DNA from 2 places in the Pseudoalteromonas sp. HF66 genome. Region 2 is predicted to be linked to the other one. Evidence: predicted binding sites of a transcription regulator. Region 2 holds the regulator's gene; the other holds the start of a gene.

Region 1 (3,430 bases), on a different contig from region 2:
TAAACGATCTTCAGGCGTGTTATAAACATAATGAAGCGCAACCGTTAGTTCAACAGTGCCTAAACCTGATGCTAAATGACCACTACTTTGCGAAACTGAGTTAAGTAGGTATTCGCGTAACTCTTTACTAAACGCAGGTAACTTGTCTTGCGCTAAATCACGCAGTTGTGCTGGTTCGTCAACCAAACTTAATAATGGATACTTGCTACTATCAAGTGTCATGATTTTATATACATCCTTCGCTAACCAGAGTGCATTATAGCCCATTGCTGCTCTGATTTTTTAGTTATTTTGTCTTTCTTTTTTAGGCATTAATAATTACGTTCAACGATATAGCTAGCAAGGCTTGCCAGTTCGCTGGTGTCGTAATCAATTGCCTCAAGAGCTTGATGAGCTTGAGCCAGTAAGTCTTGTGCTTTTTGCTTTGCACCTGCCATTCCCAATAAAGCAGGGTAAGTTGCTTTATTGGCGGCAATATCTGAACCTTGTGGCTTACCTAATGTTTCAGTATCAGCTTCTACATCTAGGATATCGTCTTGTACCTGAAAAGCCAGACCTATTGCTTGGCCGAATAAGTTCAACTGCTTTAGAGTATGTTCATCGCAGCTATTAGCACTTAATGCACCAAGTGTAATTGCACAGTTTAATAAGGCGCCCGTTTTTAACTGATGAATACGCTCTAGCTGAGACACGCTAATTTCTTTATCAGTCGCTTCTATATCCAGTGCCTGTCCACCTACCATACCTTCAATACCTGAGGCTTTGCTTAACGAGGCTATCATTTTTACCTGCTGGCTCGCAGGAACTGAAAATCGGTGGTTGGCGATTAAATCAAATGCTAGTGTTTGTAATGCATCACCAGCGAGTATTGCTTGCGCTTCACCATAGACAATATGACAGGTGGGACGACCACGTCTTAAGTCATCGTCATCCATTGCAGGTAGGTCATCATGGACTAATGAGTAGCTATGAATACATTCAATGGCAGCAGCAAGAATATCGAGATCGGCCTTGTTAGCACCCATCATTCGGCCCGTCGCATATACAAGGTAAGGACGTAAGCGCTTACCACCATTTAAAACACCATAATGAGTAGCTTCTTTAATGTTCTTTTCGGTATTAAGTGGCTGTGCGAAATAGCGATTTAAATGTGCCTCAACGTCTTCTCGAGCGCGTTGTAATTGTTCTTTTAGTTGCACTTAATTAGTCCAAGTTTGAATCAAAATTGCTAAGAGGAGCTTGGCTATCGTTACCCATTAAGATGGCAACTTTTTGTTCGGCTTGTTGCAACTTACCAGATGAAGCATTCGCCAGCGCAATACCACGTTCAAATTGTTTTAGTGATTGTTCTAAAGACAATTCACCTTGCTCCATTTGTGCAACTATTTGAGATAATTCATCCAGCGCTTCTTCAAAGCTTAAGTTTTCTGGTTTCTTTGTTGCCATTGTGGCCTCGATAGCTGTTAGAAAGTGAGGCCAATTTTAGGGGGAATGCTAAACTAGGTCAAAGAATGATGTGTTTTTTTACGCATAATCCATTTTCAATATGTTATTTTTACGCTTTTACATACAGCTTAAACTTGTAGCTTAAAAATCTTACATTAAAATATAATTAATTCATTTAATGATTTAAGTATTTCAATTGCTTGCCGATAAGCAGTTAATAATAAAAATTTGATGCCTGAGGGTGTCGTGTAATTGTTCCTCTGGAGGGGTATGTGGATTTAGCAACCATAATAGGTATTCTTGGTGCCATAGGCTTAATTGCTATGTCGATGGTGTTAAGTAGTGACGGCCAAGTTGCAATGTTTTACAACACGCCTTCGGTGGTCATTGTATTTGGTGGTTCGATTTTTATCGTGTTATCGAATTTCACCATGGGGCAATTTTTGGGCATAGGTAAAGTGGCTGCTAAAGCCTTTATGTTCAAAATCGAATCTCCAGAAGAATTAATTGAAAAAGCAGTAGAGTTAGCTGACTCAGCACGTAAAGGTGGTTTTCTAGCATTAGAAGAAGCCGAAATCCCCAACGGTTTTATGCGTAAAGGGGTGGATATGTTAGTGGATGGTCATGATGCTGATGTTGTTCGTGCCACTCTGCAAAAAGATATTTCTCTCACCGCTAATCGTCATGAACTTGGCGCAGGCTTATTCAAGTCACTTGCTGATATTGCCCCTGCGATGGGTATGATCGGTACGCTAATAGGTCTGGTTGCTATGCTATCAAACATGGATGACCCGAAAGCAATCGGCCCTGCGATGGCGGTTGCACTTTTAACAACATTATATGGTGCTTTCTTAGCAAACGTTGTAGCAATTCCTATTCAGGTAAAGCTAGAACTACGTAAAGATGAAGAAGCTCTTAACCAACGCTTAATTCTCGATGCAGTACTAGGTATTCAAGATGGCCAAAATCCGAAAGTCATTGAAGGTATATTGAAAAATTACCTAGCTGAATCAAAACGTAAAGTTGATACCGAGGAGTAGGGCATGTCCGATCAAGAGTGCAAATGTCCACCACCAGGTTTACCAGCCTGGATGGGAACCTTCGCAGATTTAATGTCATTATTAATGTGCTTCTTTGTACTCTTACTTGCTTTCTCGGAAATGGATGTACTGAAGTTTAAGCAAATTGCTGGTTCAATGAAGTTTGCATTTGGTGTGCAAAACAAAATTGAAGTAAAAGATATTCCAAAAGGGACCTCGGTAATAGCAATGGAGTTTACCCCTGGTAAACCTGAACCTACCCCTATCGAAACGATTCAACAACAAACTGTAGAAATGACTCAGCAAATGCTTGAGTTTCAAGCTGGTGATGAAAGCTCTGCCGGTGGTCGTCAAGAGCAACGTGGTAATAAGCGTGGTGGTGAATCGCAAAGTACGGCTCAGCAACAAGCATTGGAGCAGTCAATTTCTGCGGCTGACCAAGAACAGACTAATGAGCTTGTGAAGAAAATTGCCCAGCAGCTTGAACAGCAAATTATGGATGGTGCGATTGAACTTGAGTCATTAGGTCAACAAATTATTATTCGCATCCGTGAGAATGGCTCATTCCCATCTGGCAGCGCCTTTTTACAGCCTAAGTTTAAGCCTATTATTCGTGATATTGCGACACTATTAAAAGATGTGCCGGGTGAAATAACCGTGTCAGGACATACTGACGACTTCCAAGTATCAAATGAGCTTTATACTAATAATTGGGATTTATCTTCAAAACGTGCAGTTGCCGTTGCAAGCGAAATGGAAAAAGCCCCTGGTTTTGATAAATCTCGTATGATGGTTGTAGGTCACGCAGAAACTAGGCCTCTTGTACCGAATGTGACTGATGAAGATCGCAAGCGGAATCGTCGTGTCGAAATATCTATCATGCAAGGTAAAGCTCACGAATCTGACCCTATTGATGTAAGACAATAAATCAATTAAAGTGAAAC
Region 2 (3,430 bases):
AAATGGCGTGTTTTATTCCTGATGATGTATCTCGCCAACAAGCATGGCAAGCGCTGCTGCAAATGGTTGAAAACCAAATGCATACAACTAACAACGAAATCCTACGCCAAGGTGGAGTTTTTGCACTAGTTGGTCCAACGGGCGTTGGTAAAACAACCACAGTTGCGAAATTAGCAGCACTTGGAGCACAAAAATATGGTGCTGATAAAGTTGCACTGATCACCACTGATACATACAGAATTGGTGCCTACGAACAATTGGCTACTTATGGTCGTATTATTGGTTGTGGTGTAAAGCAAGTAAAAGATGCGAATGAATTAGCTGAAGTGTTATACCATTTACGTAATAAGCGTCTAGTATTAATAGACACTGCGGGTATGAGCCAACGAGATTTACGCTTAACTGAACAATTAAACACCTTAATGCGTAATCAGCGTGTTGATATTCGTAGTTATTTAGTATTAAGTGCTACAGCGCAGATAAATGTGTTGCAAGAAACCGTAAGACACTTTAAAAAGGTTCACCTAAGTGGCTGTATCTTCACTAAATTGGATGAATCTTTAAGTTTAGGTGAGATTATTAGCATAGCGATTCAAAATCGTCTGCCAATAGGGTATCTTACTAACGGTCAGCGCGTTCCTGAGGATATTCGCGTAGCGAATGCTGAAAAACTAGTGAAAAAAGCTGAACAATTGTATTTAAAACGAGCAAAAGCACAACATTCAAGACGTCAAGCAGTAGCGTCGAACACAGTAGGGATGTATGATTAACACAGTATTAGATCAAGCAAGCGGCCTGCGCAAAATGAATCAAAATAATAATAGTGGCGTTAAAGTTATCGCTGTTACTGGCGGTAAAGGTGGAGTGGGTAAAACCAACGTCTCACTCAACACCGCAATCGCATTAGGCCAGCAAGGAAATCGTGTATTAGTATTAGATGCCGATTTAGGTTTGGCAAACTGTGACGTGATGCTTGGCCTTCGTGTTGAACGTAACTTATCTCATGTTTTGTCGGGCGAGTGTGAGCTTGATGAAATTCTCGTCGAAGGCCCTGCAGGAATCAAAATTGTACCAGCAACGTCTGGTTCTCAAAGTATGGTTGAATTATCGCCATCTGAGCATGCAGGTCTTATACGTGCATTTAGCGAGTTAAACACTGAGTTTGATATTTTAATTGTTGATACCGCCGCAGGTATTTCAGACATGGTATTAAGCTTTTCTCGTGCAGCCCAAGACGTTGTTGTAGTTGTATGTGATGAACCCACCTCAATTACTGATGCTTACGCACTTATAAAAGTACTTAGCCGTGAGCATGGCGTATATAAATTTAAAATTGTTGCCAATATGGTGCGCAGTTTGCGTGAAGGGCAAGAATTATTTGCTAAACTTTCAAAAGTAACGGATCGTTTTTTAGATGTTTCGATGGAGTTAGTTGCAACCATTCCTTATGACGAGAACATGCGTAAGTCTACGCGCCGTCAAAAAGTAATCGTTGAATTATTCCCGAATTCACCAGCAGCGGTGGCGTTTAAAACATTAGCAACAAAAGCAGTTAAATGGCCGATCCCTAATCAACCGTCTGGCCATTTAGAATTTTTTATTGAAAAACTAGTAAACGGCTAACTATGACAACATCGGTGAATAAAGCGATGGGATATCAATCAGCACAAAATTTAAATGCGATTGTTGAAAAACATGCCTCTTTAGTGAAAAAAGTGGCGTGCCATCTAATTGCTCGTTTACCTGCCAGTGTGCAACTCGATGACTTAATTCAATCAGGCATGATAGGCCTGATTGAAGCGTCAAAAAACTTTGATGCTAGCAAAGGTGCTAGTTTTGAAACCTTCGCTGGTATTCGTATTCGTGGTGCTATGCTGGATGAAATTCGCCGAGGTGACTGGGCTCCACGTTCAGTTCACCGAAATGCCCGCCTAGTGGCAGAAACCATTGCCGAATTAGAGAGCACGTTAAATCGTGAACCAAAAGACACTGAAGTAGCTGAAAAACTTGATATTACACTGGATGAGTACCATCATATTCTACATGATGTAAATTCTAGTAAAGTATTAGGCATTGAAGACTTAGGCGTGGATGAAGATGTCATCACACCAGTAGGTCAGGATTTAGGACTAGACAAACCGTTTAATAACGTTAAAAATGAGCGGTTTAACCAGTCTCTATTAACGGCTATCCAATCGTTACCAGAAAGAGATGCTCTCGTTTTGTCTTTGTACTACAACGACGAAATGAACTTAAAAGAAATAGGACACATACTCGATGTTAGCGAGTCGCGTGTGAGTCAAATACATGGTCAGGCGATGATTAAGCTCAAAGCAAAAATCAATGACTGGATTAATTAGTAGTAAGTAAATAAAGGTTCAAACCTCACCGGAGGATGTTTTGGATAAAAACATGAAAATTCTTGTTGTTGATGATTTTTCTACAATGAGACGTATCATTAAAAATCTATTAAGGGATTTAGGTTTTACCAATGTGCAGGAAGCTGACGACGGTTCAACAGCATTGCCAATGCTACAAAATCAAGAATTTGATTTTGTTGTAACAGATTGGAACATGCCTGGTATGCAAGGTATTGATTTGTTACGCGCAATTCGTGCTGATGATAGCCTTAAGCATATTCCTGTGTTAATGGTGACAGCTGAAGCGAAAAAAGAACAAATTGTTGCTGCTGCTCAAGCAGGTGTTAATGGCTATATCGTTAAACCATTCACTGCTGCGACACTTAAAACCAAATTGGAAAAAGTGTTTGAACGTTTAGGTTAATCTAAGGGGAGAGGCTTATGTCAGCACTTGCTGCGCCTCAAATAAGTTTAGAGCAAGCTCGTCAACTTGTTGAGTATCTTGAAAATGGTGAACAAGAAAAAGCTGATAAGCTAATTCTTGATGCTGCGTCAAAAGAGCAATCAGAGTTGTTTGCTGAAGTCGGTAAATTGACGCGTCAACTTCATGAAGCGTTAAAAAACTTTGACCTAGATACTCGTCTCGCTGATTTAACTACCGACGCTATCCCAGATGCTAAGCAGCGCTTAAATTATGTTATGGAAATGACAGAAAGTGCCGCCAATAAAACTATGGATGCAGTTGAAGCAAGTTTACCGATAGCGCAACAACTTGCTGATGAAATTGCTGCAATTAAGCCTACTTGGGATCGTTTAATGAACCGAGAAATTGAACTCGGTGAATTTAAATCGTTATGTCATAGCCTAGATAAGTTCATGAATAACTCGCACACAAAAACCGATGAGCTTCAAGGCTTGATGACCAATGTGCTGATGGCGCAGGATTATCAAGATTTAACTGGACAAGTTATTCGTCGTGTCATTGAACTAGTGCGAGAAGTAGAAGACAGTTTAATTAATCTCTTAACTGTGTTTGGCAGTCAAGAAGATGGTCATCAACAACAAGAAAA

Evidence for each region. The regulator FliA, encoded in region 2, starts transcription of late flagellar genes. The targets are predictions, from matches to a motif close to CTAAAGNTNNNNNNNNNNNNGCCGATA.
Region 1: the regulator FliA is predicted to act here: its motif matches at 1,629-1,655, upstream of pomA (flagellar motor protein PomA).

The regions. Positions count from the first base shown of each region.
Region 1 is NZ_JAATOU010000006.1:7,032-10,461, reverse strand. It holds gene dxs (1-deoxy-D-xylulose-5-phosphate synthase) at 1-222, opposite strand, end outside; gene ispA ((2E,6E)-farnesyl diphosphate synthase) at 312-1,199, opposite strand; gene xseB (exodeoxyribonuclease VII small subunit) at 1,204-1,446, opposite strand; gene pomA (flagellar motor protein PomA) at 1,719-2,486, shown strand; gene HCZ11_RS07785 (flagellar motor protein MotB) at 2,490-3,413, shown strand.
Region 2 is NZ_JAATOU010000004.1:150,615-154,044, forward strand. It holds gene flhF (flagellar biosynthesis protein FlhF) at 1-770, shown strand, start outside; gene HCZ11_RS06285 (MinD/ParA family protein) at 763-1,623, shown strand; gene HCZ11_RS06290 (RNA polymerase sigma factor FliA) at 1,650-2,360, shown strand; gene cheY (chemotaxis response regulator CheY) at 2,401-2,784, shown strand; gene HCZ11_RS06300 (protein phosphatase CheZ) at 2,802-3,430, shown strand, end outside.